2 linked regions of the Pseudoduganella albidiflava genome follow. The protein of the gene in region 2 interacts with the protein of the main gene of each other region in a pairwise test. Links are inferred from orthologs where the notes say so. Each region holds a gene or a part of one and is shown on either strand. Other genes may lie near its edges. The genes, in order: EYF70_RS00455 and EYF70_RS04125.

Region 1 (15,623 bases), 870 kb from region 2 along the record:
CGATGCGCAGGTTCTCATGCATCTGGTCGGAGATTTTTACGATGCCCATGTTGTCCTCAATATACGGTCCATATACGGAACGCATATTACCACAGCTCGGGCAGGCGATATACGTTCAATGTACGTTCCATGTATCGAACGTATATCGCCAGGGCCGCTCAGCGCACGGCTTGCGGATCGAAGTGGGGGTTATGGATGAGGGCCAGCACGTTGCCGAACGGGTCCGCCAGTTCGGCCACCCTGATGCCGTCGCCCACATCCTGGATGGCCGAGTGCGTGCTGGCGCCCAGGGCGAGGATGCGGGCGACTTCGGCCTCGATGTCGTCGACGCCCCAGTAGACTTCCACGCCGGACTTGCCCGGCTCGCCATCCGGCGTCAATCCCAGTTCGAAACCGCCGATGGCGAAGCCCACGTAGAACGGCTGGTCGAAGTACGGCGCGGCGCCGAACACTTCGCTGTACCACGCCTTCGCGGCGGGCAGGTCTTTCACGGGGTAGATGGCGGTGCGCAGTCCCTTGATCATGGTGTTCTCCTTCGGGTTGTCGATCGCGCCATCATGCCATCGAGGAACGGCAACGGATTGGAAAAATGGAAGGCGCGCGGACGGCGGCGCCGTGGGGCCGCCGTCGTCCTTCATTTGTTGCCGATCTGCCTTGCGAGGAAATCCTCGATGCGGGTCCACAGGTCGATGCGGTTCTTCCGGGTTTTCCAGTCGTCGACGCTCGATGTGTATTCCAGCCACTCGGCCTGCGCGTTGCCGGCCTTCAGTGCCTGGTAAAAGCGCAGCCCGTCCTTGTACGGCACCGCTTCGTCGTCGGTACCGTATGCCAGCAGGGCGGGGCGCTTGATGTCCTTCAGCCTTGCATCGTCCGGATTTTTTCCATAGGTCGTCATGCCGGACCAGCTGATGCCGCACTGGAAGGTATCGGCATCCCTGAGCAGGGCCATCATCGCCGCATAGCCGCCATAGCCGGTGCCCGCAACGCAGACCCTTGCCGGGTCCGCATGGCCGGCCGCCACGGCCCATTTCACCGCATCGGCAATGTCATCCTGGACGGCACGGCCGGACTGGCCGATGCCGGCTTCGGCATGGGCGCGACCGAATCCCTGCACCCCGCGCGGTTCCGGCTGCAGGACGGCATAGCCGCGCGAAGCGAGGAACTGGACTTCGGCATTCCAGAGCCAGTGGCCGCTGCGCTTGTGCGGCTGGGCGCCCACGAGTACGACGGTCGGCAGGCGCTTCGGCACGGCGACCTTGGGCAAGGTCACGAACACGGGAATGCGGCGCCCGTCGCGCGCCGGGTAGCGCTCCAGCGTCATCGGGGCCATCCTCGCCGGATCGATGCCTGGCGTGGTACCGCCCAGAAAAAGCTGCTTGCCCGTGTCGGTGTTATGGAGAAGATAGGTATGGTCCTGGATATCGGCATAACTGTCGACAAGCACCCAGGGCGTTTCGCTGGCGCGGCCGCGCGAGATATTGTTCACCATGCCCGGCAGCAGCGCGTCGACTTCCTGCTGGACCGCTTTCATCCGTTCGTCGTGCCAGACGGTGACATCCGCATCGGTGGTGAACCGGAAGCCCAGCAGGCGCGTGTCGTTGACGATGGCATCGCCGCCCGTGTCGAAGCCGGGCGCGTTGATCACCGGCTTGGCTTCGAGGGCATTCCTGGCCAGGTCGAAGCGGTAGATGCCCGCCTCGTCGGTGCCGTTGCGTGCGCTGACGTAGAGCGTGTCGTCCACGTACAGCAGCGGCTCGAAGCTGGAGGCGTCTCGTTCGTCCCGGCTGTCGATCTGGCGCCAATCCCCCTTGTCGAGAAAGAACGTCACATTGCGGCCATTGCGCAGGGCCGTGGCGACGCGGGTGGTGCCGTCCACGTCGACCAGCGAGCGATAGGTTCCGTATGGCGCCTTGACCGGCTGGCGTGATCCGGTGCGGGCATCGACACGCATCTGCGTCTGCCTGCCATCGGCGATCTCGACCGCCTGCACGTATTCGCCTTTCTTGAACGGGAAGCCGTGAACGGTGAACTGTGCATGCGGGCGGTTGTCGCCGGTGTCCCCTTCGGCGAACGAGCGCTTGCGGACGAGCGTTTCCGACAGTACGGTGCGGTTCTGGCCGTTGCGGTCGACGGCGAACAGCCCCGGTTTGCCGACGTCGCCGCCATGATCGACATTGATCACGGTAAATGCAAGGCGGTTGTCGCTGAGCCAGTAAAACATGTCGACATCGGCATTGCGGAAGTTGGCGACCGCTGTCGATTCGCGCCCGGCCGGGTCATAGACGGCCAGAAAGGTACGGCCGCTCTCCGCCAGCAGGCGAACCGCCACAAATTTTCCGTTGGGCGACAGCTGGGCACCGGTGGTGGCCGACTTCTGGAAAAAGCTGGCGACCGGGATGGATGCGGAAGCCGGCGCGTCGCCCGCCACCGCGCCAGCGGGCAGCAGGGTGCCGCAAGCCAGTGCCAGGCTACACAGGATTTCTTTCATGTTTTTTAATTGTTGTCATCGAAGAAACGAACGATACCGCAGCCCGGTCGCGCGGGCAAATTCCAGCGATGGCACGCAGGGGCGCCACCGCAACCTGCTCGGCAAGTGCCGTTCAGCGATGCCGTTCCAGGGCCGGCGTGCTGTCGGCAAAATCGCGGAAGTCGCGGACCAGGTGCGACTGGTCGAAGTAGCCGCAATCGGCCGCCAGCGCGGCAAGGTCGCCATCGCGGTCCGGGGCGCGCAGCAGGGCCAGGGCGCGCCGGAAGCGGCAGATGCGGGCAAACAGCTTGGGGGAAATGCCCACCTGCTGGCGAAACTGCAGGGCGAGGTGCTGGCGCGAGAGGCCCAGCCCGTCGGCCAGCGATGCCACGGTCAGCGCGCCGTGCGCGGCTTCCAGCGCGGCCACGGCCCGCATGCCGAGCGAGGCCGCCGGGGTGCCATCCGCCGCGGCCAGCCGCCGCAGCAACTCACGTTCGACCAGGGCAATGCGCTGCCGGTCGGTCAGGTCGTCGGTCCACAGCGCGTCGTCGAGGCGGTCGGCCAGCGAGCGGCCCCACAGGTCGGCCAGCTGCGCGCGCGCATCCGTCAACGGGTGCAGCGGCGCGCCGAGGAATGCTCCGGCCGCACCGGGCCTGAACCGCACCGCCACCGTGCGCACCGGCCGGGCGGCCGGCACCAGGAACGAGGCGCTCATCATGCCTACCGCATACGCCTGCCGGCCATCGTCCTGCCACAGGATGTCCACGCAATTGTCCGGCAGCACGCGGTGGACATGCGGGGCGGACGCCGACACCGGTGCCGCCACGCGCGCCGTCCACAGGCACGCCACGTGCGCCCGCAATGCAGGATGCGGCGGATACTCCCGGTAAATCATGGCGTGCTCCCGCGCGGCCGCAACTTGCACATCATGAGCCCGGGCATCTTGAGCTTGTATAATGTCCGGTTCATATCCATTTCACCATCTCCTCATTCTGCATCCATCATGCAAGACAAATATAGTCCCGCCGACGTTGAAAAAGCCGCGCAAGCGCACTGGAAAGCCATCGACGCCTATAAAGCCGTCGAAAACGACCCGCGTTTCCCGAAAGGCAAGTACTACGCCTGCTCGATGCTGCCTTACCCGTCCGGCAAGCTGCACATGGGTCACGTGCGCAACTATACGATCAATGATGTGATGTACCGCTACCTGCGGATGAACGGCTACAACGTGCTGATGCCGATGGGCTGGGATGCGTTCGGCATGCCGGCGGAAAACGCGGCCATGGCCAACAACGTGCCGCCGGCGCAATGGACGTACTCGAACATCGCTCACATGCGCTCGCAGATGGAAATGATGGGCCTGGCGATCGACTGGTCGCGCGAGATGACGGCCTGCAAGCCCGAGTACTACAAGTGGAACCAGTGGATGTTCCTGAAGATGCTGGAAAAGGGCATCATCTACAAGAAGACAGGTACCGTGAACTGGGATCCGGTCGACCAGACCGTGCTGGCCAACGAGCAGGTGGTCGATGGCCGCGGCTGGCGTTCCGGCGCGCTGATCGAAAAGCGCGAGATCCCGATGTACTACGCGCGCATCACCGACTACGCGGAAGAGCTGCTGGACTTCGTCGACAACAAGCTGCCGGGCTGGCCCGAGCGCGTGCGCATCATGCAGTCGAACTGGATCGGCAAGTCGACCGGCGTGCGCTTCGCCTTCCCGCATACCATCGCGGGCGATGATGGCCAGCTGATCGGCGACGGCAAGATGTACGTGTTCACCACGCGGCCTGACACGATCATGGGCGTCACGTTCTGTGCGGTCGCGGCCGAGCACCCGCTGGCCACGCATGCGGCGAAGAACAACCCCGAGCTCCAGGCCTTCATCGCCGAGTGCAAGATGGGTTCCGTGATCGAGGCCGACATGGCCACGATGGAAAAGAAGGGCATGCCCACCGGCCTTTTCGTCACCCACCCGCTCACCAATGAACAGGTGGAAGTCTGGGTCGGCAACTACGTGCTGATCACCTACGGCGACGGCGCCGTGATGGGCGTGCCCGCGCACGACGAGCGCGATTTCGCGTTCGCCAACAAGTATCAGCTGCCGATCAAGCAGGTGATCACGACCGCCGAGAACAAGGAATACTCGACCGCCGAATGGCAGGAATGGTACGGCGACAAGGCCGTTTCCATCGTCACCAATTCCGGCAAGTACGACGGCCTGCACTACGCCGAGGCCGTGGATGCCGTGGCCGCCGACCTGGCCGCGCTGGGCCTGGGCGAGAAGAAGGTCACGTTCCGCCTGCGCGACTGGGGCATTTCGCGCCAGCGCTACTGGGGCACGCCGATCCCGATGATCAACTGCGCCGATTGCGGCGCCGTGCCGGTGCCGGAAAAAGACTTGCCGGTGGTGCTGCCGGAAGACTGCGTGCCGGACGGTACGGGCAACCCGCTGAACAAGCATGAAGCTTTCCTGAAGTGCGACTGCCCGAAGTGCGGCAAGCCCGCGCGCCGCGAGACGGACACGATGGATACCTTCGTCGATTCGAGCTGGTACTACATGAAATATACGTCGCCCGGTTCGGAGTCGATGGTCGATGCGCGCAACGATTACTGGATGCCGATGGACCAGTACATCGGCGGCATCGAGCATGCCGTGCTGCACTTGCTGTACGCGCGCTTCTGGACGAAAGTCATGCGCGACTTCGGCCTGGTGAAATTCGACGAGCCGTTCGTCAACCTGCTCACGCAGGGCATGGTGCTGAACGAAACGTACTACCGCGAAGAAGAAAACGGCAAGAAGACGTGGTTCAACCCGGCCGACGTGGAACTGACCACCGACGACAAGGGCCGCCCGGTCTCCGCGCTGCTGAAGGCGGACGGCCAGCCGGTGTCGATCGGCGGCACGGAAAAGATGTCGAAGTCGAAGAACAACGGCATCGATCCGCAGGCGCAGATCGAGCAGTACGGCGCCGATACGGCCCGCCTGTTCACCATGTTCGCCTCGCCACCGGAGCAGACGCTGGAATGGTCGGGCAGCGGCGTGGAAGGCGCCAACCGCTTCCTGCGCCGTGTCTGGGCCTATGCCTACGCACAGAAGGACCGCGTGGCGGCCGCCAATGCGGTCCTGACCGCCACGGCAAGCACCGATGCCGGCAAGACGCTGCGCCGCGAACTGCACAAGGTGCTGCAGCAAGCCGACTACGACCTGAAGCGTATCCAGTACAACACCGTGGTGTCGGCCTGCATGAAGATGCTGAACACGCTGGAATCGGCCAAGCTCGATGACAGCGCGGAATATCAACAAGAAAATTCGGCCGTGATTTCCGAAGGCCTGTCGATCTTCCTGCGCCTGCTGAACCCGGTGGCGCCGCACATCACGCATGCGCTGTGGTCGGAGCTGGGCTATGCCGCCGCCAGCAAGGACATCCTCGATACGGCCTGGCCGCAGGTCGACCCGGCCGCGCTGGAACAGTCCGAGATCGAGATGATGATCCAGGTGAACGGCAAGCTGCGCGGTTCCGTCAAGGTGCCGAAGGCGGCCGACAAGGCCGCCATCGAAGCCGCCGCGCTGGCCGAGGAAAGCGTGCAGAAGTTCATCGAAGGCACGCCGAAGAAGGTCATCGTGGTGCCCGGCAAGCTGGTCAACATCGTGGTGTAAGGCATATGACGACTCTGAAGGGAATCATCCGGAACACGGTGCTGGTCGCCGCGCTGGCCAGCTCAAGCCTGGCGCTGACCGGCTGCGGCTTCCACCTGCGCGGCTCGGGCGGCAACTACACGCTGCCGTTCACGTCGATGTACGTGGGCCTGCCGGAGTCGTCGCCGCTGGCCATCGACCTGAAGCGCAATATCCGCGTCAACGGCAACACCACTGTCGCCAGCGACCCGCAGTCGGCCGATGCGACGATCGAGGTCATCACCGACCCGGAAAAAACGCGCAGCAAGTCGATCCTGTCGCTGAACAGCGCCGGGCGCGTCAGCGAATACCTGCTGGCCTATAACATCCTGTTCCGCGTGAAGGACCGGACCGGCCGCGAGCTGCTGGGCCCCACGCAGATCACGCTGACCCGCCCGATCACGTTCAGCGAAACGCAGCTGCTGGCGAAAGAGCAGGAAGAAGCCCAGCTGTACCGCGACATGCAGAAGGACCTGGTGCAGCAGATGATGCGCCGGATGGCGGCCATCAAGCCGTCGCGTCCCGATGCCACGCCGACCAGCACCGTCAGCCCGCTGACGCTGCCGGGCGTGGTGTCGCCGGGTTCGGTGGCCGCGCCGGCCGGCACGCCGACCACGGTGCAGCCGGCCTCCGCGCCGGCGGAGAAGGCAACCGAGCCGGCACTGCCGACCCGCCAGGAATAGCATGCAACTGCGGGCTGACGCGCTGGATGGCCACCTGGCCAAGTCCCTGGCGCCGCTGTACGTGATCACCAGCGACGAGCACCTGCTGGCGCTGGAAGCGGCCGACAAGATCCGCCGCACCGCGCGCGCGCAAGGGTTCACCGAGCGCGACGTGCTCACGGTGGAACGCAGCTTCAAGTGGGGCGAGCTGCTGGCCGCCAACCAGGAACTCTCGCTGTTCGGCGACAAGAAGCTGATCGAGCTGCGCATCCCCACCGGCAAGCCGGGCAAGGATGGCGGCGCGGCGCTGCAGGCTTACGTGAAGAACCTGTCGCCGGACAACCTCACGCTGATCACGCTGCCCAAGCTGGACTGGCAGACCGCGAAGGCGGCCTGGGTATCGGCCCTGCAGTCGGCCGCGGTGTACATCGAGATCCCGAACATCGAGCGCGCCCAGCTGCCGAACTGGATTTCGCTGCGGCTGTCCATGCAGGGGCAGAGCGCGGACCGGCAAAGCCTGGATTTCATCGCCGACCGCGTCGAGGGCAACCTGCTGGCGGCGCACCAGGAGATCCAGAAACTGGGCTTGCTGCACGAGCCCGGGAAATTGACGTACGAGCAGGTGCACGACGCCGTGCTGAACGTGGCGCGCTACGACGTGTTCAAGCTGTCCGAGGCGATGCTGCTGGGCGATCCGGCCCGGCTGGCGCGCATGCTGGAAGGCTTGAAGGGCGAGGGCGAGGCGCTGCCGCTGGTGCTGTGGGCCGTCTCGGAAGAGATCCGCACGCTGCTAAAATTGAAGGCAGGGATGGCGCAGGGCCGGCCGCTGGCGGCGCTGCTGAAGGAATACCGTATCTGGGGACCGCGCGAGCGGATGATGGAACCGGCCCTGCGCCGCGTTTCGCTGGCAACGCTGGAAGATGCGCTGCGGCAGGCTGCCCAGGTCGACAGGATGGTCAAGGGCTTGCGCGCCAAGGCGTATGCCGGTGACCAGTGGGATGCCATGCTGCAGCTGGCGCTGAAGGTAGCACGAGGATAAACAACATGAGCACGGAAGTGAAACAGTACATGGAAGCGCTGGGCCAGCGTGCCCGCGCCGCCTCGCGCGCGATGGCGCGCGCCGACAGCGCCACCCGCAACAAGGCGCTGTCGCTGATCGCCGATGCGATCGAGCGCGAAGCCGAAGCACTGCGCGCCGCCAATGCGCTGGACCTGGAAGCGGCCCGCGCCAACGGCCTCGCCGCGGCGATGGTCGACCGCCTGACCCTGTCGGACAAGGCGATCGGCACGATGGTCGAGGGCTTGCGCCAGATCGTCGCGCTGCCGGATCCGGTGGGCGAGATCTCGAACATGAAGACGCGCCCGACCGGCATCCAGGTGGGCCAGATGCGCGTGCCGCTGGGCGTCATCGGCATCATCTACGAAGCCCGGCCGAACGTGACGGTGGATGCGGCGGGCCTGTGCATCAAGAGCGGCAATGCCACCATCCTGCGTGGCGGCTCGGAAGCGATCCATTGCAACCGCGCACTGGCGAAGATCGTCAAGCAGGGCCTGATCGATGCCGGCCTGCCGGAAGACGGCGTGCAGGTGGTGGATACCACCGACCGTGCCGCCGTGGGCGCGCTGATCACCATGCCGCAATACGTGGACGTGATCGTGCCGCGCGGCGGCAAGGGCCTGATCGCCCGGCTGATGGAAGAAGCCACCGTGCCGATGATCAAGCACCTGGACGGCATCTGCCATGTGTACATCGACGCCAGGGCCGACCTGCGGAAGGCGCTGGACATCGGCTTCAACGCCAAGTGCCACCGCTACGGCACCTGCAACACGATGGAAACGCTGCTGGTCGAGCGCACCATCGCGCCTGCCGTGCTGCCGGAGCTGGCGAAGCGGTACCTGGCGGAGCAGGTCGAACTGCGCGCCGACGACGAAGCGTTCGCGATACTGTCGGCTGTGCAGTACCCGCACCTGGCGCATGCGACCGAACAGGATTGGGCGACGGAATACCTGGCACCGATCCTGGCGGTACGTGTCGTCGACGGTATCGATGCGGCGATGGACCACATCAATACCTGGTCGTCGAAGCACACCGAGGCGATCGTCACCGAGGACTACAGCGCCGCGATGCGCTTCCTGCGCGAAGTCGATTCCGCATCGGTGATGGTCAACGCATCGACCCGCTTCGCCGACGGCTTCGAGTACGGCCTGGGCGCCGAGATCGGCATCTCGAACGACAAGCTGCATGCGCGCGGCCCGGTCGGGCTGGAGGGGCTGACGTCGCTGAAGTACGTGGTGTTCGGCCACGGCGAAGTACGCAAGTAAATCTCGGAAAAGGGGACTGTCCCCGCAGGGGCCTGTCCCCTCATCTCAAAGGAACCCCATGCTCTGGATCAAGGCACTGCACATCATCTTCATCACGTCCTGGTTCGCCGGCCTGTTCTACCTGCCCCGCATCTTCGTCAACCTGGCGCAGGAAACCCCGGGCCCGACGACCGAACGCCTGCTGCTGATGGCCCGCAAGCTGTTCCGGTTCATGACGATGCTGGCGGTCGCCGCGCTCGTGTTCGGGCTGGTGCTCACCTGGATGCAATACCGGTCGCCGGACGGCATGAAGCTGCCCGGCTGGCTGCACGCCAAGCTGACCTTCGTGGTGCTCGTGCTGGGCTACCACCACGCCTGCGGCTCGCTGCTGAAAAAGTTCGAGCGCGGCGTGAACACGCGCGGCCACGTGTTCTACCGCTGGTTCAACGAAGTGCCCGTGCTGCTGCTCGTGGCGATCGTGATCCTGGTGGTCGTGAAGCCGTTCTGAGAGGCGGACCGGTATTCATTTTCACCCAACGGCAACTGCCGGGGTCAGACCCGACGGGTCTGACCCCAGGTTCTGCCTTTGGGGCAAGTCAGGCGTCCGCAACTCGCTGGCGCAAAGTAATAGTTTTTCCAACGGACAAAGGTACACCGATGACCACTTCATATTTCTGCCCATGCCCGCGCGGCATGGAAGCGGCGCTGGCCGAGGAACTCCTCGAGATCGCGCAAACCACGAAAAGCCCCACGCTGAAGGTGCACAACCAGGTGCCCGGCGGCGTCCACTGCTCGGGCGACCTGTATGACGCCTACCGCGTCAACCTGCACTCGCGCATCGCCTCCCGCGTGCTGATGCGCATGGGCGTGTGCCATTACCAGAACGAGAACGACATCTACGACCTGGTGCTCGCGCAGCCATGGGAAGAGTGGTTCGGCGTGGAGCACACGATCCGTGTCGATGTCACGGCGATCAAGTCGCCGCTGAAGAGCATCGAGTTCATCACGCTGAAGATCAAGGATGCCGTGTGCGACCGCTTCCGCGACATGTACAACAAGCGCCCGTCGGTCAACACGCGCGAGCCGGACATGCGCATCGCCGGTTTCCTCGACCAGCGCCAGTTCACCATCTACCTCGACACCTCCGGCGAAGCGCTGTTCAAGCGCGGCTGGCGCACCGAGACGGGCGACGCCCCGCTGCGCGAGAACCTGGCCGCCGGCCTGCTGCGCGTCTCCGGCTGGAAGCCGGGCATGCCGCTGTTCGACCCCATGTGCGGCTCCGGCACGATCCTGTGCGAAGCGGCGCAGATGGTGCAGGGCGTGCCGCCCGGCGCGCGCCGCAGCTTCGCGTTCGAGAAGTTCCACGACTTCGACCCGGCCCCGTGGCGGGACATGAAGGCCGCCATCAAGCCGAACCCGCTGCCCGCCGAACCGACCATCTTCGGTTCCGACATCTCCGGCGACATGGTGGCAATGACGCGCCATAATCTGAAGAGCGCCGGTATCCTGTTCGAGGTGCCGCTGAAGCAGATCGAGGCGCAGCAGGTGCAGCCGCCGGTGTCGATCGAGAAGACCGGCCCCGGCATCCTGCTGACGAATCCTCCATACGGCGAGCGGATCGGCGTGCGCGGCGACAGCACGATGCCCGAAGACGACCTGGCCAAGTCGTTCTACGCCGACCTGTCGAAGACGCTGAAGCAGCGCTTCGCCGGCTGGACGGCCTACCTGTTCACGGCCGACCTGAACCTGCCGAAGCTGCTGCGCCTGAAGGAATCGCGCAAGACGCCATTCTTCAACGGCGCCCTGGAATGCCGGCTGTTCCGCTTCGACATGGTGGCCGGCTTCAACCGGCGCGAGGAAGCGATTCCGGCGAATGCCGCAACGCAGGAAAAGGCGGCGGCACCCGAACAACCGACAAGCAAGGAATGACGCCGACCGGCGGTGGTGCCGGTGCGCATTCGAGAACACGACAACGACCTACATGCTCCCAGACACCCCCGCCGATCTCCCACCCGACCCGGTCCCGCCCGTCCCGCCACGCAAGAAGCCGCACACCCGCCCGCTGAGCCATGCCGGGCTGGCGATCGTGCTGGCGGCGCTGTCGATGCTGGGCCCGTTCTGCATCGACGCCTACCTGCCCGCGTTCCCCGAGATCGGCCAGTCGCTGGGCGCCACGCCGATCGAAGTGCAGCAAAGCCTGACGGCCTACATGCTGGCGTTCGCCGGCATGGTGCTGTGGCACGGCGCGCTGTCCGATGCGTTCGGCCGCCGCAACGTGATCCTCGTGTCGCTGATCCTGTTCGCGATCGGCACGGTCGGCTGCGCCGCCGTCCATAGTGTCCAGTACCTGTGGTTCTTCCGCATCCTGCAGGGGATCTCGGCCGGCGCCGGTGTCGTTGTCGGCCGCGCCATCATCCGCGACCTGTACCACGATGCCGAGGCGGCCCGGCTGCTGTCGCTGGTCACGATGATCTTCGCCATCGCCCCCGCGCTGGCGCCCATCATGGGCGGCTACATCGTCAAGTGGTTCGACTGGCGCGCCATCTTCCTCGTGCTCACCGTGTTCTCGGTCGGGCTGTTCATCGTGTGCTGGCGGCGGCTGCCGGAAACGCTGCCGCTGCACAAGCGCCAGCCGTTCAATCCGCGCTTCCTGTGGGGCAGCTACCGGCAGATCCTCGGCTCGCCGCTGTTCCACCTGAAGTCGCTGATCGTGGCGCTGAACTTCGCCGGGCTGTTCGTGTTCATCACGGCCGCCCCGGAATTCCTGCCGAAGCAGCTGCACCTGGGGCCGGACCAGTTCGGCTGGCTGTTCATTCCTTCCGTGTCCGGCATCTTCACCGGCGCGCTGTTCGCCAACCGGCTGGCCGGCAAGATCACCTTCGAGCGCCAGATTGCCATCGGTTTCGCCTTCCTCATCACGGCCGCCAGCGTCAACGTGCTGTACCACGTGTTCATGCCGCCATCGGTGCCGTGGAGCGTGCTGCCGCTGTTCTTCTACACCTTCGGCATGTCGGTGGTGGGGCCGGCCGCCACGCTGATGGCGCTGGACCTGTTCCCCCATATCCGCGGCACCGTGGCGTCCTGCCAGTCCTTTGAAACCACGCTGGCCGGTGCCATCGTGGCAGGCGTGGTAGCGCCAGCACTGGCCGGTTCGGTGCTGTGGCTGGCCATCGGGCAGCTGGCGTTCACGTCATCGGCACTGGGTTTGTGGCTGGTGGCACGCGTGGTCCGGCGCTCGCTGGTCGTTGATGCCACGTAGCAACATCAAAGGAACCGCACGGTCGTTTAGAAGTTGTTTTCATGCAAGTCAGTAGCAAACTATGCTACGATAAACTGTTATTGCATATAGTAAATATTTGTCAACACAATTGTCGACATCGTAAAGCTACAGGTGGCGTGCCGTTTCCGGGCAGGACCGCCTTTCCGGGAAGACGTTCACTGCGGCAGTACCACGATGCACCCACCAGACCACGACATTCGCAATCGCCTGCTGCTCGCGCGGTTGCCGGCCATGCCGCAGATCTTGATCAAGCTGATCGAGATGCTGCAGTCGGACCACGCCGGCATGCCGGAGCTGGCCGCGCTGATCGCCAAGGATGCCGGGATGACGGGCAAGGTCCTGGCCGTCGCGAACAGCTCCGCCTATCATCGCGCCAGCCGCGCCCCCGGCCTGGAGCAAGCCCTCGTTTCGCTCGGCACGGACATGATCAAGACGCTCGTGATCAGCGAATCCGTGTTCCAGACCTTCAACAGCTTTCCCCATTCCGGCAGCGCCGACCTGCGCGGCTTCTGGAAGCATGCGCTGGGCGCCGCCGTGGTGGCGCGGGACATCGCCCGGGCCACCGGCTATCCGCAACTGGAAGAAGCCTACCTGGCGGGCCTGCTGCACAACGTGGGCCGGCTGGCGCTGCTGGCCGCCGCGCCGCGCGAATACGGCGTGAACTTCATGGCGCGCGACGACGCCGACCTGTGCGCCGTCGAACAGCGCACGCTGCAGATCACGCATGCCGAGGCGGGCGCCTGGCTGATCGAGCGCTGGAACCTGGATTCCTTCCTGGCCGACAGCGTGCTGTATCACCATGAGCCGATCGAGCGGCTGGAGCCGGCGCATGCGCTGATCCGCATCGTGCGGCTGGCCCACCTGCTGGTGCACCACCCGGAAGCCGGCGGCGCGATCGCCACCATGGCCGGCTATTGCGGCATCGACGCGCGCGAGCTCGACGCGATCGTGCAGGGGGCCGCGCGCCAGGTGCAGAAGGCGGCCGACTGCCTCGGCATCGACCTGGCGGGTGCCGACGACGTGCCGGCGCCGCCCGCCGTGCTGCCGGTGGCGCTGGTGGACCCGGTCCAGGCACGCCTGCAGGAAGAGATGCGCAACATGATGCTGGTCTCCGAAATGGGCCAGGCGTTCGCGCGCCAGCCGGATGAAACGGCTTTGCTGGGAGCCGTCACGCGCTCGGCACGCATCCTGTTCGACCTGGGCGCCACCATCGTGCTGATGCAGGACCCCGCCGGGCAGTCGCTGGTGGGCGTGCCCGCCGGCGAGCAGCAGGGGCGCCTGGCCGGCTTTTCGATTCCGCTGGGCCGCGGCGGCGCGATCGCCGGAGCCGCCGCGGCACGCCAGGTCGCGCTGCTGGCACCCGGCGCGCGGCCGCTCGGCATCGCCGAAGAACAGTTGTTGCGCATCCTCGGCACCGAGGCGATGGTATGCGTGCCGCTCGTCGCCGGCCAGCATTGCACCGGCGTGCTGCTCGGCGGCGTGGCCAGCTGGCAGCTGCCCGTGCTGCAGAAGCGCGAGCGCTTCCTGCTGGCGTTCGGCGGCCAGGCCGCGGCGGCGCTGGATGCGGCCGGCGCGGAGCAGGGCGAGGCGCAGCGCCGCATCGCGCACGTGGCGCAGGAATACCGCGAAGCGTCGCGCCGCGTGGTGCACGAGGTGAACAACCCGCTGTCGATCATCAAGAACTACCTGTCCGTGCTCGACGACAAGCTGGCCCGCCGGGAACCGGTGGTGGCGGAAATGTCGGTGCTCAACGAGGAGATCGACCGCGTGGGCCAATTGATCAATGGCCTCACCGAGGTGGCGCCGCCCGCCGCGGACGGCCTGGTCGCCGCTCCCGGTCCTGCCTCTGTCTCCGCGCCCGCTGTACCAGTCGATATTGCGCGCGTGGTGGACGACGTGCTGCGCGTCTTCCGCGCCACCGGCTTCATCCCCGCCGCCGTGCAGGTGATGGTGCGCATGCAGGAAGACCCGAACGAGATCGATGGCGATGCCAACCTGCTCAAGCAGATCCTCGTCAACCTCGTGAAGAACGCCGTCGAGGCCATGCCGGACGGCGGGCGGATCGAGATCGCCAACCGCGGGCACGTGGTGCGCGAGCGCAGGCTGTACGTGGAGCTGGTGGTGGCCGACACCGGGCCGGGCCTGGCGCCGGAGGTACTGGCCAACCTGTTCTCGGAAGTGAAGAGCGCCAAGGAAGGCCGCCATCACGGCCTGGGCCTGTCGATCGTGCATGGCCTGGTGCAGAAACTGAACGGGCTGATCGCCTGCCGCAGTGGCGCGGCGGGCACCAGCTTTGAAATCCTGCTGCCGGCGCGCGGCAGCAAACCCACGCTGGCGGCGCTGCCCGCCGGCACAACGGACGCCACTACGGACGCAAGGCAAGAATGAACGTGAACGACGACCCGGGCCGGGGTGGCGCCGCCACCTGCCTGCCCCGCCTGCTGCTCGTCGACGACGAGCCGCGCCTGCTGTCCTCGTTGTACGAGCTGCTGCGCGACCGCGACTTCCACCTGGTCACCGCCGCCAGCGGCAGCGAGGCGCTGGTGCACCTCGATGCCATGCGCTTCGACCTGGTGCTGCTCGACCTGCGCCTGCCCGACATCGGCGGGCACGAGATCATGGACGTGATCAACGCGCGCGACTACGACTGCGACGTGATCGTGATGAGCGGCGAAGTGGGCATCGACGCCGCGATCGGCGCGCTCAAGCGGGGCGCCTACGATTACCTGCGCAAGCCGTACAGCCGCGAGGAATTGCTGAAGACGGTGGACAATGCGCTGCAGAAGCGCCGCCTGGCCGGCGACAACCAGCGCATCGCGCAGCGGCTGGAAACGTCCGAGAAGATGTACCGCTACCTGGTGGACAGTTCGCCGGACATCATCTATACGCTCGACCACGAAGGCCGCTTCACGTTCGTCAACGACCGCGCCTACCAGCTGCTGGGCTTCACGCGAGAGGAACTGATCGGCCGCCATTATTCCTTCGTGGTGCACGACGAGGACCTGGACCGCGCGCGCTACGTGTTCAACGAGCGCCGCGTGGACGAGCGCGCGTCGCGCAACGTGGAGCTGCGGCTCAAGTGCAATACCGCGCACGGCGCGGCCAACGGCGAGCGCACCTTCAACAACACGCTGATGACGATCTCGCTGAACGCGATCGGCATGCATGTGCCCGAGAATACGCCCCGTGGCGAGCGGCGCCGCGAATTCTTCGGCACCTACGGCGTGGCGCGCGACA
Region 2 (15,672 bases):
GGATTGGACTTCGGCGGGGATTGGCGCGTCGATGGATTTTTCCCGTACCGGCTTCGCGGCGGGAATTCGCGGTGCTTCCGGTATTTTCACCGCCGGCTTCGGCGGCGGCAGGACGATCAATAGAAGCTGTGAATAATGTGCTGCCGAGGCTTTCCCGGAATCGGACCGCTCGATCAACAGGAAATACAGGAAAAACGCATGCAGGCCCAGTACCGCTGCAACTCCTGCCAGGGAATGAACGCGGCGTGTCACTAGCATCATGCCAGCCACCTCGATTTATGAAATGGCAATTGTACAGATGGGATGCGGGGAATCATCCACCGGAAATGGAAAATTACAATGCGGCGTTCGAACGTGAATCGTCGAGGCCCCGATGGAAATAAGCGATCGACCGGGCAGTTCGGCCCAGGCAGCGTGGGAGCCGGGCAGGATTGCGAGCCAACAGGGGCAGCAGGCCGCGTAGCCAAGCGCTTTGGAGCCTGGAGCTTAAGCCCCGGGACCAGCACGCTGCCGACGACGGCCCAATGAAAAAAGCCGCCATCGCATCTGTTCGATAGCGATGACGGCTTTCCGGAATTCTGGTTGCGGGGACAGGATTTGAACCTGTGACCTTCGGGTTATGAGCCCGACGAGCTGCCAGACTGCTCCACCCCGCGTCTGATGAAATGAATTATAGGCCCTTTCGCGGGTTTAGGCAATATTTATGCTCGTTTTCCGTATGATAGATCGGCTATATACGTCAGCGGCCATGCCCGGCCTGGTGCGCCGCGGGTACAAGGGGGCGGGCAAACAGTGTAAAGTAGGCAAACGACAACCGACACCGAACTGTATGAAATTCTGTTCCGAATGCGCCCACCCGGTCGAGCTGATGGTCCCGGCCGGCGACAACCGCCCCCGCTACGTTTGCCCTCAGTGCGCGACGATCCATTACCAGAATCCAAAGATGGTGATCGGTACGATCCCCGTGTGGGAACGTGACGGCGAGTTGCGGGTGCTGCTGTGCCGGCGCGCCATCGAGCCCCGCTATGGCTACTGGACGCTACCGGCCGGCTTCATGGAAAACAACGAGACCACGGCCGATGCCGCCCAGCGCGAAACGGAAGAGGAAGCGGGCGCCAACATCGAGCTGGGCAAACTGTTCACGCTGCTCAATGTCAAGCACGTGCACCAGGTGCACCTGTTCTACCTGGCCACGCTGCGCGATCTCGACTTCGCGCCCGGCGAGGAAAGCCTCGATGTGCAAATGTTCACGGAAAGTGAAATCCCGTGGGACGACCTGGCCTTCCCCACGATCCACACGACGCTGGAATATTTCTTTGCCGACCGCGCCAAAGTGCTGGAGGGCGGCAGCTATGGTTTCCATACGCAGGACATCACGCGTCCGATGCGCGGCGACTCATGATTCCCTGGCTCGGCGCCCACACTCCGTTCCCCGATGTCTCCGAAGCGCTGACCACCGAAGCGCCCGGTTTGCTGGCCGCCGGCGGCGACCTGTCGCCCGAGCGCCTGCTGGCGGCTTACCAGCGCGGCATCTTCCCGTGGTTTTCCGAGGGCCAGCCGATCCTGTGGTGGAGCACCGACCCGCGCATGGTGCTGCATACGGCCGAATTCAGGATATCGGACAGCCTGGCGAAGACGCTGAAGAAGGTGGAAAAAAGCGGCCGCACGGACGGGCGCTGGCAGGTGCGCTTCGACAGCGCGTTCGAGCAGGTGATGCGCGCCTGCGCGGCGCCGCGGCGCGACGGCCCCGGCACGTGGATCTCGGACGACATCATCCGCGGCTATACCGGCTTGCACGGCCTCGGCTTTGCCCATTCTTCCGAAGTGTGGCTCGATGGCGAACTGGTGGGCGGCGCGTACGGCGTGTCGATCGGCCGGATGTTCTACGGCGAATCGATGTTCGCGCGTGTCTCGGATGGCTCGAAGGTGGCATTGGCCTACCTCGTGCATTTCCTGGCGCGGCATGGCGTGCAGATGATCGACTGCCAGCAGGAGACCGGACACCTGGCGTCGCTGGGTGCCCGCCCCATCCCGCGGGCGGCCTTCCTGGAACACCTGAAAGGGGCCATCGCGAAGCCCCGGATCCGCGGCTGGCGGCCGATACCGCCACTGGTTGCCGGCAGTTGATGCGGCAACCCGGGCAGGCGTTCGGCAAGGCGGCCGGGTTGGTGTGACGGCGAACACAGTGTCTTTCCTGAACGCGCTATGATACGAACAACCGCCAATCCCACGACAGGTTCTGCATGACGCAGCTGAACGACCTCCCCTTTGCCGCGCTCCAGTTCTACACCACCGCGCCCTACCCCTGCAGCTACCTGGAAACGCGCCAGGCCCGCTCCCAGGTAGCCACGCCGTCGCACCTGATCAATGCGGACGTGTATTCCGAACTGGTGCGCAACGGCTTCCGGCGCAGCGGCATCTTCACCTACCGGCCGTACTGCGACGGTTGCCAGGCTTGCATCCCCGTGCGCGTGGTGGCCGATGAATTCACCTCCACGCGCGGCCAGCGCCGCGCATGGGCCCGGCACAACGACTTGCGCACCGGCGTGGCCACGCTGTCGTTCTCGGACGAGCACTATGCGCTGTACCTGCGCTACCAGAGCACGCGCCACGCCGGCGGCGGCATGGACCAGGACAGCCGCGACCAGTATGCGCAATTCCTGCTGCAAAGCCGCGTCAACACGCGGCTGGTCGAATTCCGCGAACCCGATGGCACGCTGCGCATGGTCTCGATCATCGACGTGCTGTCCGACGGCCTGTCCTCCGTGTACACCTTCTTCGATCCCGACGTGCCGGGCGCCTCGTTCGGCACCTACAACGTGCTGTGGCAGATCCAGCAGGCACGCGAGCTGGGCCTGCCCTACGTCTACCTGGGCTACTGGATCGAGGAAAGCCCGAAGATGAGCTACAAGATCAAGTTCCAGCCGCTGGAAGCGCGCCGCAAGGGCGTGTGGGCCGTGATGCCGCGCACCGCCGAGTAAGCCCCTGCCGGGTGGCCCGCCTTCGGCCCGCCCGCGGCCGCATGTAAAATGGCGGGCAATGTGCAACCCACTCCCCGGTTGCAGCTCACCCATAGTGTCCTCATGTCCGACAAATTCCTGTATTCCCTCGCGCGTCCGGCGCTGTTTTCGATGGACGCCGAATCCGCGCACCATTTCACTCTCGACAACCTGAAGCGCCTGTCCAGGCTCGGCCTGATGCGCGCCATCGTGCAACAGCCGAAAGCCGACCCGCGCACGGTGATGGGCCTGCTGTTCAAGAACCCGGTGGGCCTGGCCGCCGGCCTGGACAAGGATGGCGCCTACATCGACGCGCTGGCCGACCTGGGCTTCGGCTCGATCGAGGTGGGCACGGTGACACCGCGCGCCCAGCCCGGCAACCCCAAGCCGCGCATGTTCCGCCTGCCCGCCGCGCACGGCATCATCAACCGCATGGGATTCAATAACGGCGGCGTGGATGCCTTCGTGGCGAACGTGCAATCGTCGCGTTTCTACCGGAACAAGGAAGGCGTGCTGGGCCTGAACATCGGCAAGAACGCCGATACGCCGATCGAACGGGCCGCCGACGATTACCTGCACTGCCTGCAGAAGGTCTACCCGTATGCCAGCTATGTCACGGTCAACATCTCGTCGCCGAACACGAAGAACCTGCGCCAGCTGCAGGGCGGTTCCGAACTCGACGGCCTGCTGGCGCAGCTGAAGGATGCGCAGGGGCGCCTGGCAGACCAGCACAAGCGCTATGTGCCGCTGGCCCTGAAGATCGCACCGGACATGGACGAGGAACAGGTGAAGAACATCGCCGACGCGCTGGTGCGCCACAACATCGATGGCGTGATCGCCACCAATACCACGCTGTCGCGCAGCGCCGTGGAAGGCATGCAGCACGGCGCCGAAGCGGGCGGCCTGTCCGGCGCGCCCGTGTTCGAGCTGTCGAACCGCGTGATCCGCCTGCTGAAGGCGGAGCTGGGCGGCGCGCTGCCGATCATCGGCGTGGGCGGCATCATGCGCGGCGCGGATGCGAAGGCGAAGATCGACGCCGGCGCGCAACTGGTGCAGTTGTACAGCGGCCTGATATACGCGGGCCCGGCGCTGGTGCGCGATTGCGCGGACGCCATCCGCAAACAAGGATAAGTACAAGGGTAAGAACAAGGGTAAATAAGGTCGAATAAAGGAGAGCAATGGAGAAGATCACACTGGGCCGTACCGACGTCGGCGTCACGAAAATCTGCCTCGGCACGATGACGTGGGGCCGGCAGAACACCGAAGCCGACGCGCACGCGCAGCTCGACTACGCGATCGAACGGGGCATCAATTTCATCGACACGGCCGAGATGTACCCGGTGCAGCCGAGCGCGGAAACGCAGGGTCTCACCGAACGCTATATCGGCACCTGGCTGAAGAAAAGCGGCAAGCGCTCGGATCTCGTGCTGGCCACCAAGGCGGCCGGTCCGAACCCGGGCATCCACTGGGTGCGCGGCGGCCAGCAGAACTTCGACGAAGCGAACCTGCGTTCCGCCGTGGAGACCAGCCTGCAGCGCCTGCAGACCGACTACATCGACCTGTACCAGCTGCACTGGCCAAGCCGCAACGTGCCCATCTTCGGCGCCAACGCGTTCAATCCGGATAACGAGCGCCCCTGCGTGGCGATCGAGGACACCCTGGCCGCGCTGGGCAAGCTGGTCGACGAGGGCAAGATCCGCCACATTGGCGTGTCGAACGAATCGAGCTGGGGGATTTCCGAGTTCATCAAGCAGGCCGAAATGAAGGGCTTGCCGCGCATCGCAACGATCCAGAACCTGTACAACCTGACCGCGCGCCATTACGAAACGAGCTTCCTGGACGAGACCTGCTTCCGCGAAGACGTGACGCTGCTGGCCTATAGCCCGCTGGCATTCGGCCAGCTGACGGCGAAGTACCACGACGATCCGAAGGCACATGGCCGCCTGACGATCTTCCCGCCCACCTGGAGCCCGCGCTACCTGCGCCCCGCCGTGCTGGAGGCCGTGGCGCGGTACACGAAACTCGCGCGCGACAACGGCCTGACGCCCACGCAGATGGCGCTGGCCTGGTGCTATTCGCGCTGGTTCGTCGGCTCCACCATCATCGGCGCCACCACGCTGGCGCAACTGGAGGAAAACATCGACGCGTATGCGGTGAAACTGCCGCAGCACGTGCTGGAGGGGATCGATGCGATCCACGCCAGCATCACGAATCCGGGGCAGTAAGTTTCGATGCCGGTAGCGGCGCGCCGGTGTCGGACATTTTTCCCGGGTGCTTTTGCCAGGAAACATCGCCCGGAAAATCATGTCCGATACCAGGCTCACGCGCTACGGGTCGCATCGAGCAAAAAAAATCCCGGCCTGCGCCGGGATCAACTATGGAAATTTTCAACGAAGCCAGTCATCACGCGGCCTCCCCACCCAGCAGCGCCTGCTCGATATCTCCCCGCTTCAGCTCCGGCGCGAATTGCGCGATGAACTCGTACGCATACTGCCGCAGGTAGGCACCGCGCCGTACGGCGAGCCGCGTGGTGTTGGGCGCGAACAGGTGCGACGCCTCGATCGCGCGCAGGCCCTTGTCGCGGCCATGGTCGAACGCCATCGATGCGACCAGGCCGACACCGAGGCCCAGCGCCACGTACTGCTTGATGACGTCCGAATCCATCGCGGTCAGCACGATGTCGGGCCGCACGCCGGCCTTGTCGAACGCATCGTCGATGTGGCCGCGGCCCGTGAAACCCACGTCGTAGGTGATCAGCTGGAACTCGGCCAGGTCTTCCAGCCGCACCGGCGTGCGGCTCAGCAGCGGGTGGTCGTCCGGCACCACGATCAGGTGGCTCCAGCGGTAGCAGGGGAACGACACCAGGTCGGGGAACTGCGACAGGCCCTCGGTAGCGATACCGATATCGGCCTTGCCGGACAATACCCATTCGGCGATGTGTTCCGGTGAACTCTGCTGCAGCGCGATCCGCACGTCCGGGAAGGTCTTGCGGAAATGCGACACGGCGCGCGGCAGCGCATAGCGCGCCTGCGTGTGCGTGGCGGCCACCGTCAGCGTGCCGGTGCTCTGGCCCTTGTATTCCATGCTGGCGTGCTGCAGGTTCTCCGCTTCGATCAGCAGGCGGTCGATGATCTTCAGGATACCCTTGCCCGGCTCGGTCAGGCCCGTCAGCCGCTTGCCGTTGCGCTCGAAAATGACGACGCCCAATTCATCTTCGAGTTCGCGGATCTGGCGGCTCACGCCCGGCTGCGACGTGAACAGCGCGTTCGCCACTTCGGTCAGGTTGTAGTTGCGGCGGGCCGCTTCGCGGATGGAACGCAGCTGCTGGAAGTTCATATGGACGCTCCTTCATCGACAAACACGCGCAGGCGCTTCGGCCGCACGACCAGGGTCTCGCCCTCTTTCAGTCCCAGGTTCTGGAACCGCTCATTGGAAATCGTCGCCTCGATCAGCTGCGCATTGTCGGCGCGCTCGAGGTCCAGCTGGGCCAGCGGACCGATCGCGTGCGCACGGCGCAGCTTGACGACGATGCCTTCCGCACCGGCGGAGTAGCGGTCGACGTCCATCTCGTGCGGTCGCACATAGGCGGTGCCCTTCGCGTCGCGCACGTGGGTATGGTCCGGCACGTCGAGCTGCGCGCCTTCGCTGGCCAGCACCCCTTCGTGCACGCGGCCGTGGAACACGTTGACATTGCCCAGGAAGCCGTACACGAACGGCGATGCGGGATGGTTATAGACCTGGTCCGGCGTGCCGATCTGCTCGACGGTGCCTTTGTTCATCAACACCACCTGGTCGGCCACTTCCAGCGCTTCTTCCTGGTCGTGCGTGACGAAGATCGACGACACGTGCAGGTCGTCGTGCAGGCGGCGCAACCAGCGGCGCAGTTCCTTGCGCACCTTGGCGTCCAGCGCGCCGAACGGTTCGTCCAGCAGAAGCACGCGCGGTTCGACCGCCAGGGCACGCGCCAGGGCGATACGCTGGCGCTGGCCGCCGGAGAGCTGCGGCGGATAGCGGTCGGCCAGCCAGTCCAGCTGCACCAGTTCCAGCAGGTCCTTCACCTTGCGGCGGATCTGGTCTTCGGATGGACGCTCGGCACGCGGTTTCACGCGCAGGCCGAAGGCCACGTTCTCGAACACGGTCATGTGCTTGAACAGCGCATAGTGCTGGAACACGAAGCCCACCTGGCGTTCGCGCACGTGGCGGTCGGAAGCATCGGCGCCATCGAGCAGCACCTGGCCCGAGTCCGGGTGTTCCAGGCCGGCGATGCAGCGCAGCAGCGTGGTCTTGCCGCAGCCCGAAGGGCCCAGCAGCGCCGTCAGCTCGCCGGCCGGGAAATCCAGCGACACGTTGTTGAGCGCCACGAAATCGCCGAAGCGCTTGTTGATGTTCTTGACTGCGATGGTCATGTCTTGCTCCAGCTTGTATTAGCCATTAATGGGCCGTTGGTTGGCCATGCATTGGCCATTCATTAATTGTCGTTGTCGTCGGCATGGCGCGATTCGTGCAGGCGCCATTCGATGAAGGATTTCAGCGCCAGCGTCACCAGGGCAAGCAGCGCCAGCAGCGAGGCGACGGCAAAGGCCGCGACGAAGTTGTATTCGTTGTAGAGGATCTCGACCTGCAGCGGCATCGTGTTGGTCTCGCCGCGGATATGGCCCGAGACCACGGACACCGCGCCGAACTCGCCCATGGCGCGGGCATTACACAGGATCACGCCGTACAGCAGGCCCCACTTGATGTTGGGGAGCGTCACGCGGAAGAAGGTCTGCCAGCCCGAGGCGCCCAGTACCACGGCCGCTTCCTCTTCCTCGCTGCCCTGGGCCTGCATCAGCGGGATCAGCTCGCGCGCCACGAACGGGAACGTGATGAAGATGGTCGCGATGACGATGCCCGGCACGGCGAACAGGATCTTGATGTCATGCTCGGCCAGCCATGGACCGAACCAGCCCTGGGCGCCGAACAGCAGCACGTAGATCAGGCCGGAGATCACGGGCGACACGGAGAACGGCAGGTCGATCAGCGTCAGCAGCAGGCTCTTGCCGCGGAACTCGAACTTGGCGATCGCCCACGAGGCGGCCACGCCGAACACCAGGTTCAGCGGCACCGCGATGGCGGCCGTGATCAGCGTGAGCTTGATGGCGGCGATCGCATCGTCTTCGCGGATCGATTCGAGGTAGACCTCGGTGCCCTTCTTCAGCGCCTCGACGAACACGGCGATCAGCGGCACGAACAGGAACAGCGTGAGGAAGGCCAGCGCCACGGTGATCAGCGCATAGCGCACCCAGCGCGGTTCCAGCACTTCGGATACGGAGGGCAGTTCGCCCCGTTGGGAAGTTCCACTCATTGTTATTTCCCCGACTTGCCGCGTGCCCAGGCCTGCAGCAGGTTAATGCCCAACAGCATGACGAACGACACCAGCAGCATCACCACGGCAATGGCCGTCGCACCCGTGTAGTCGTACTGCTCCAGTTTGGTGATGATGAACAGCGGCGTGATCTCCGACACCATCGGCATGTTCCCGGCAATGAAGATCACAGAACCGTATTCGCCGGTGGCACGCGCGAACGCCAGCGCGAAACCGGTCAGCAACGAGGGGAAGACGGTCGGAAAGATCACGCGGCGGAAGGTGGTCCAGGACGACGCGCCCAGCGACGCCGCCGCTTCTTCGAGCTCGCGTTCGGCATCTTCCAGCACCGGCTGCACCGTGCGCACCACGAACGGCAGGCCGATGAAGGTCAGCGCCAGCACCACGCCCAGCGGCGTGAAGGCAACCTTGATGCCCAGCGTGCCCTCGACGAACTGGCCGATCCAGCCATTCGACGAGTACAGTGCCGTCAGCGTGATGCCGGCCACCGCGGTGGGCAGCGCGAACGGCAGGTCGACCAGTGCATCGACGATGCGCTTGCCGGGGAAGCGGTAGCGCACCAGCACCCACGCCACGATGCCGCCGAATACGGCATTGATGGTGGCGCCGATCAGCGAGGCGCCGAACGTGAGCCGGTACGACGCCATCACGCGCTCGGACGTGACGGCGCTCCAGAAGGCTTCCCACGTCATCGTGAACGTCTTCAGGAACAGCGCCGACAGGGGAATCAGGACGATCAGCGTCAGGTAAAAGATCGTGAAGCCCAGCGAAAGCTTAAAGCCCGGCATCACCCGGTACGGCGCCCGCTTCCTTGCTTCGAACGGCACCGGTTGCGTAACCGGCAGTACTGCAGACATGGTGGCCCCTCTTATTACATTTTCGGATATTGAGGGCGAAGTCTCGCATCTGGACGTTATAAACCAAACTAACCTTTTGTCATTTGCTTAGATGCAGGAACTGATATGGCGCAACCATGCGGCCTGCAGCGGCATGCACATCAGAAACATTTCCTAAAACCGGGGACAGACCCCGGTTTCAGGAAATGTTTCCTGGATTTGCATGCCATCAACGGCTTGGCAAGCGCCGAGCATGCTGTGCGAATCCTCACCACGCCCCCGATTTTCGGCAACAAAAAACCCGGGCGGGCCCGGGTTGGTCGTGGTGCAGGTGCCGCTTACTTGTTCGGCTGCGGCGTCAGGCGCAGGTACGGTTTCGGGGCCGTGAAGCCTTTCGGGTACTTTTGCTTGAGCACTTCCGGGTCCTGCACGGTCAGCGGGATGATGACGTCGTCGCCGTCTTTCCAGTTGCCCGGCGTGGCCACGGTGTGCTTGTCGGTCAGCTGCAGTGCGTCGATGACGCGCAGGATCTCGTCGAAGTTGCGGCCGGTGCTCATCGGGTACGTCAGCTGCAGGCGGATCTTCTTGGCCGGGTCGATCAGGAACACCGAACGCACGGTGGCGGTAGCCGATTGCTCCGGGTGGATCATGTCGTACAGCGTGGCCACTTTCTTGTCGGCGTCGGCGATGATCGGGAAGCCCACCACGGTCTTCTGGGTTTCCTCGATATCCTTGATCCATTCCTTGTGCGACTCGGCCGGGTCGACGGACAGGGCGATCGCCTTCACGTTGCGCTGGTCGAACTCGGGCTTCAGCTTGGCGGTCAGGCCCAGTTCCGTGGTGCAGACCGGCGTGAAGTCAGCCGGGTGCGAGAACAGCACCACCCACGAATCGCCTGCCCAGTCATGGAACTTGATGCGGCCGATGGAAGAATCCTGCTCGAAGTCAGGTGCGGTATCGCCGAGGCGTAACGTCATGGAAATCTCCAGTGATAGACAAAGATCAATATTGTAATGGTTTCATATTCTGCGCCCGATCGACCAGGAATTGCAACTGCTGCTGGCCGAACAGCCAGTCGCGTAAACCCGACTCGGCATTGATATGGCCGAGCGCACCCGCGTCGATGAAACTGCTGCCCCAATGCTGCGCCCACTGGCGCGCCCGCTCGAGCGGCATCCAGGGGTCGTTCGTGCTGGCGATCAGGATGGAAGGGACGGGCAACGGTTCGCGCGGCAGCAGTGCCGCCACGCCGAACTTGTCGGGGTCGGCCGGCGCCACCAGCAGCAGTCCGGCCACGTTTGCCGGGTCGGCCGCCACGCTGTGCACCGACGCCAGGCAGCCGAAGCTGTGCGCGACGATCAGCGTGGGCCGGTCATCGCGCCGGCGCACTTCATCCACCCGTGCGCGCCATGCCGGCAGGACCGGATCGCTCCAGTCATCCTGGCACACCCGCTCGAACGCCGGATACAGGCGCTGCCAGCGGCTTTGCCAGTGCTCCGGGCCGCTGTCGTGCAGGCCCGGCGCCACCAGCACGCGGAATCGCGAAAGATTGCCCGGCATGCGCTCCCCCTGCTTACTTCTGGTAGATCTGGTCGAACACGCCGCCATCGGCGAAGTGCGTTTTCTGCGCCTTGGCCCAGTCGCCGGCCACGTCGCCGATCGTGAACAGTTTCACGGCCGGGAATTGCGCGGCATATTTCTTGGCTTCCTTTTCCACCGTCGGGCGGTAGTAATTCTTGGCGATCAGCTCCTGCGCCGCATCGGTGTACAGGAAGTTCAGGTAGGCCTCGGCCACCTTGCGGGTACCGCGCTTGTCGACGACCTTGTCGACCACGGCGACCGGCGGCTCGGCCAGGATCGAGACGGAAGGCGCGACGATCTGGAACTTGTCCGGGCCCAGTTCCTTGATCGCCAGCAGCGCTTCGTTTTCCCACGCCAGCAGCACGTCGCCGATACCGCGCTCGACGAAGGTGGTGGTGGCGCCGCGTGCGCCGGAATCCAGCACCGGCACGTTCTTGTACAGTTTTTTCAGGTAGTCGCGCGCGGTGGCGTCGGTGCCACCCGGCTGGCGCAGCGCGTAGCCGTAGGCGGCCAGGTGATTCCAGCGCGCGCCACCGGAAGTTTTCGGGTTCGGCGTGATCACCGCCACGCCCGGCTTGACGAGGTCGGCCCAGTCCTTGATGCCTTTCGGATTGCCCTTGCGGACCAGGAACACGATGGTCGAGCTGTACGGCGTGGCATTCTTGGCCAGGCGCTTCTGCCAGTTCGGGGCGACGATGCCTTTCTCGGCGATCGCATCGATATCGTAGGCCAGTGCCAGCGTGACGACGTCCGCCTGCAGGCCGTCGATGACGGAGCGGCCCTGCTTGCCCGAGCCGCCGTGCGATTGCTTGACCTTCACGTCGTCGCCCGTCTTGGCCTTCCACTCCTTGGCGAAGGCGGCGTTCACGTCCTGGTACAGCTCCCGCGTCGGGTCATACGAAACATTGAGCAGGGTAACTTCGGCCGCGTGTGCGGTCAGCGATACGGCGAGGGTCGTAACAACTGCGGCGGCCAGCGTGGAAAGTTTTTTGGACAGCATCTGATTCCCCTTTTTGTTGGAGGTTGCAGATTAGCTGCTGAGCTTATGAAAGAGAACGAAGTTTTCGTCCCTTCCTTATTCCAAAAACTTCTAAGGGCCTTCACCAGAAACGGTTGAACAGCACCACGCTCCAAGTCGCCGCCGCTAACAGGCAGGCCAGCAGCACGGCCGCGCTGCCCAGGTCCTTGGCGTTCTTCGACAAGGCATGGCGTTCCAGCGAGATACGATCGACCACGGCTTCGATCGCCGAGTTGATCAGCTCCACGATCAATACCAGGACCATCACGCCGATCAGGGCCAATTTCTGGAAAGCGGAGATGGGCAGCAACAGCGCGGCGATGCCGGCGACGATGAAGATCGTCAGCTCTTGCCGGAAGGCGTGTTCATGGCGCCACGCCGTCTTCAAACCGTCGAGCGAGTAAAAGAACGCCGACTGGATGCGCTTCAGGCCGCTCCGGCTCTTGAATTCGCTGGCAGGCTGGGTCATGGGGATAGGGGTCAAAAAAGGTGCGTCATTATAGCGACCCCTGGCACCGATGAACCCTTGCAATTCCCATTATTTTCACATCATGGTATAAAGAAGCGCATACATACTGCACCGCACCAACCACATCATGAAAATTGAATCCGTTCCAGAACAAAAAACGACCATCCAGGTCATCGAACGCATGGTGGGCCTGCTCGACGCACTGGCCAAGTACCCGGACCCGGTAAGCCTCAAGGAATTGTCGAAGGTCTCGGGGCTGCACCCCTCGACGGCACACCGGATCCTGAACGACCTGGTACTGACGCGCTTCGTCGACCGCATCGAACCGGGCACCTATCGCCTCGGCATGCGCCTGCTGGAATTGGGCAATGTCGTGAAGAGCCGGCTGTCGGTCCGCGAGGCCGCGCTGGATTTCATGCGCGCACTGCACAAGAAAACCCAGCAGACGATCAACCTGTCGGTCCGCCAGGGCGACGAGATCGTTTACATCGACCGCGCCTTCTCCGAGCGTTCCGGCATGCAGGTGGTGCGCGCGATCGGCGGGCGCGGGCCGCTGCACCTGACATCGACGGGCAAGCTGTTCCTGTCGGTGGATGAGCCGAAGGCGATCCGTGCCTACGCCACCCGCACCGGGCTGGCGGGCCACAACAAGAATTCGATCACGGACCTGGGGAAGCTGGAGCGCGAGCTGTCACTGGTGCGCTCGCGCGGCTATGCGCGCGACAACGAGGAACTGGAGCTGGGGGTGCGCTGCATGGCCGCCGGCATTCGCGACGACAGCGGCAAGCTGGTGGCCGGCCTGTCGATCTCGGCGCCGGCCGACCGCCTGCAGGACGATTGGCTGGAAGACCTGGTCACTACCGCCAACCAGATTTCCGCCACGCTGGGTTACATGCCGGCTGCGGAGTGAGTCATCGCGGCGGCGCCGGCGCTGAGTGCGCTGCCGGCGCCGCCGGAGCCGATGGTTTCCGCGAACGGCGCCGGTTTCAGCGCCGTCAGCCATTTCTTCATGCGCATCGCATCGGCGACGCGTGCCGCGGTGCCCTTCGCATCCAGCAACACCATGATGACCGAACGGCCTTCGATGACCGCCTGCATCATCACGCAGCGGCCCGCTTCGTTGATGAAGCCGGTCTTCTGCAGGCCGATCTGCCAGCCGGACGTCGGTACGACGAGACCGTTGGTGGTGCCGAATTGCACCGGGCGGCCATTACGCTCGATCACTGCCTTCGCGTCGGTGGAAAACTCGCGCAGGATCGGATGCTCGTAGGCGGCCATCGCCAGCTTGGCCAGGTCGCGCGCGCTGGCCACGTTCTGCTTGGACAGGCCGGTGGAATCGGCATAGCGCGTGTCCGTCATGCCCAGCGCCTGCGCCTTGGCATTCATCGCCGCCACGAAGGCCGCCAAGCCGCCCGGGTAGTTGCGGCCCAGCGCGGAAGCTGCGCGGTTTTCCGAGCTCATCAGGGCGATATGCAGCATGTTACGGCGCGTCAGCCGGTCGCCGACCCTCAGGCGCGAGCTGGAAAACTTGGCGCGGTCGACGTCGTCGTCGGTCACGGTCAGCATTTCATCCATGTCCTGGTTCGCTTCGACGACCACCAGGCCCGTCATCATCTTGGTGATGGATGCGATCGGCAACGCCACGCCGGCATTTTTCTCGAACAGCACTTCGGCATTGGCCTGGTCGACGACCAGCGCCACGTTCGATTTCAGGTCCAGCGGATCGCGTGTGAGGTTCAGGCCGGCCATGTCGCCCATGGTCGGACGTGCCGCCACGGCTGCGGGCACGGCGGCGGCAGCCACCAGCGCGCGCTGGTACACCACGCGCTTCTTGCCGCGCACGGTCACCACGCGGCGCACCACCTTGCCGCGCGGTTCGGCGGCAGCCTGGCGCCGCACGCCGGCACGCTTGACGAATTTCTTCTTGGCGGAGGTTTTCTTCACCACTGTCTTCTTGACGCCATTCGCCGCTTGCACCGTGGTGACCGGCACCGCGATGCACAGGGCAGAAATCAGGGCGGCAACGATTACTTTGTACATGAAATATCCCCGAATCCAGCAAATGAACGGTACATGGAAGATCCAATGACCGGGTCAATGAACGATACGTTGCAGTGTAGCAAAACACTGATCTCGCACAACAGAATTTCACATTGTCGAGCACAAAAAACAGGCGCTTAGATAGCGCAACCACCGAACTTGATGCGGCTAAGCAACGAAACCCGGTGAAACATTATTCTTTGAATAATCAAGCAGATGCGTCAGTTGATGCGTTAGTGGATACATCAATTGAACCATCAGTTGATGCATCGGTTGAGGCATCGGTTGAGGCATCGGTTGACGTCAGTATGCGTCATTCACGATACCTGGTGCATCGTCGACAAAGGTGGCAAACCGTTCCACCGGTTCACGCTCGGTCACCAGCGCGTTCTCGATCCTTGCCGGATCGGCAACGCCCAGCGCCATGCCGCACACCACCATTTCATTGTCGGGCAATGACAGCTGTTCCGCAATGATTGCATGGAATTGTGTGAAGGCCGCCTGCGGGCAGGTATCGAGGCCGCGCGCCCGCGCCGCGATCATGATGCCCTGCAAGAACATCCCATAGTCGAGCCACGATCCCTGCTCCATGACGCGGTCGATCGTGAAGATCATGCCGACCGGGGCATCGAAGAAGTTGAAGTTGCGGGCATGCTGGGCGGCCATCCCCTCCTTGTTGTCGCGTGTCAGCCCCAGCAGCGCATACAGGTCCCAGCCCACCTTGCGGCGCCGGTCGATATACGGCGACTTCCATTCCCTCGGATAGTACGCGTATTCCTCCTGGTGCCGGCGGTTCTGCTCCGGATCCCGATAGGCTTCGGTGATGCGGGCGCACAACGCATCGCGCGCGGCGCCCGTCAGTACATATACTTTCCACGGCTGCGTATTGGTACCGGATGGCGCCCGGCTGGCCACTTCGAGGATCGCCGCGATGTCCGCACGCTCGACCGGCGTGGAGAGAAAGGCGCGGATCGACCGGCGCGACGTGATGGCGGCATCCACCGCCTGCTGTTCGGGACTGGAAATCATGCCTGCTCCTCCACCTTGTTGGTCATTTGCGCACCACGAAGAACACCCCGGTGACCGCCAGCGCCATACCGGCCACGCCGAGGGGGCTGAACGCCTCGCCGAACATCAGCCATGCCATCAGCGCGGTGGTCGGCGGGGTCAGGTACAGCAGGCTGGTGACCCGGGTCGCATCGCTCCGGCGGATCAGGGCGAACAGCAGGAAGATCGCGCCGATCGACAAGCCAAATACCGACCACAGCAGTGCGGCGACGAAACGCGGCGTCCATTCGACCGCCGGCAACGCCGGGGTCAATCCTTCGAACATGAGGGCAAATGGCAGCGTTGCAACGAAGCAC

Evidence for each region.
Region 1: the proteins of EYF70_RS04125 (region 2) and EYF70_RS00455 interact in binary tests that used the Escherichia coli proteins (3 or more experiments, as listed by UniProt). The link is inferred for Pseudoduganella albidiflava from one-to-one orthologs.

What each region holds. Positions count from the first base shown.
Region 1 is NZ_CP036401.1:98,667-114,289, forward strand. What follows is about bases 7,081-9,988. They hold EYF70_RS00455 (glutamate-5-semialdehyde dehydrogenase), read left to right. Parts: upstream 7,081-7,849; coding sequence 7,850-9,127; downstream 9,128-9,988. Other genes in these bases: holA (DNA polymerase III subunit delta), read left to right, coding at 7,081-7,844; EYF70_RS00460 (CopD family protein), read left to right, coding at 9,186-9,614; EYF70_RS00465 (THUMP domain-containing class I SAM-dependent RNA methyltransferase), read left to right, coding at 9,800-9,988. In the rest of the region: EYF70_RS00420 (ParD-like family protein), read right to left, coding at 1-49; EYF70_RS00425 (VOC family protein), read right to left, coding at 159-524; EYF70_RS00430 (alpha/beta hydrolase family protein), read right to left, coding at 635-2,488; EYF70_RS00435 (helix-turn-helix transcriptional regulator), read right to left, coding at 2,601-3,362; leuS (leucine--tRNA ligase), read left to right, coding at 3,471-6,125; EYF70_RS00445 (LPS-assembly lipoprotein LptE), read left to right, coding at 6,131-6,826; more of holA, read left to right, coding at 6,828-7,080; more of EYF70_RS00465, read left to right, coding at 9,989-11,035; EYF70_RS00470 (multidrug effflux MFS transporter), read left to right, coding at 11,088-12,365; EYF70_RS00475 (HDOD domain-containing protein), read left to right, coding at 12,561-14,774; EYF70_RS00480 (putative bifunctional diguanylate cyclase/phosphodiesterase), read left to right, coding at 14,777-15,623. UniProt on the Escherichia coli protein: Catalyzes the NADPH-dependent reduction of L-glutamate 5-phosphate into L-glutamate 5-semialdehyde and phosphate. The product spontaneously undergoes cyclization to form 1-pyrroline-5-carboxylate.
Region 2 is NZ_CP036401.1:964,054-979,725, reverse strand. The notes cover bases 5,369-8,325. They hold EYF70_RS04125 (sulfate/molybdate ABC transporter ATP-binding protein), read right to left. Parts: upstream 7,406-8,325; coding sequence 6,332-7,405; downstream 5,369-6,331. Other genes in these bases: cysW (sulfate ABC transporter permease subunit CysW), read right to left, coding at 7,468-8,325; EYF70_RS04130 (CysB family HTH-type transcriptional regulator), read right to left, coding at 5,403-6,335. In the rest of the region: EYF70_RS04165 (hypothetical protein), read right to left, coding at 1-261; EYF70_RS04155 (NUDIX hydrolase), read left to right, coding at 830-1,402; aat (leucyl/phenylalanyl-tRNA--protein transferase), read left to right, coding at 1,399-2,127; EYF70_RS04145 (arginyltransferase), read left to right, coding at 2,244-2,981; EYF70_RS04140 (quinone-dependent dihydroorotate dehydrogenase), read left to right, coding at 3,084-4,130; EYF70_RS04135 (aldo/keto reductase), read left to right, coding at 4,178-5,224; more of cysW, read right to left, coding at 8,326-8,343; sulfate ABC transporter permease subunit CysT, read right to left, coding at 8,346-9,152; EYF70_RS04110 (peroxiredoxin), read right to left, coding at 9,539-10,177; EYF70_RS04105 (RBBP9/YdeN family alpha/beta hydrolase), read right to left, coding at 10,203-10,760; EYF70_RS04100 (sulfate ABC transporter substrate-binding protein), read right to left, coding at 10,774-11,781; EYF70_RS04095 (diacylglycerol kinase), read right to left, coding at 11,882-12,268; EYF70_RS04090 (IclR family transcriptional regulator), read left to right, coding at 12,396-13,178; EYF70_RS04085 (serine hydrolase), read right to left, coding at 13,157-14,308; EYF70_RS04080 (nitroreductase), read right to left, coding at 14,612-15,337; EYF70_RS04075 (DMT family transporter), read right to left, coding at 15,360-15,672. UniProt on the Escherichia coli protein: Part of the ABC transporter complex CysAWTP involved in sulfate/thiosulfate import. Responsible for energy coupling to the transport system.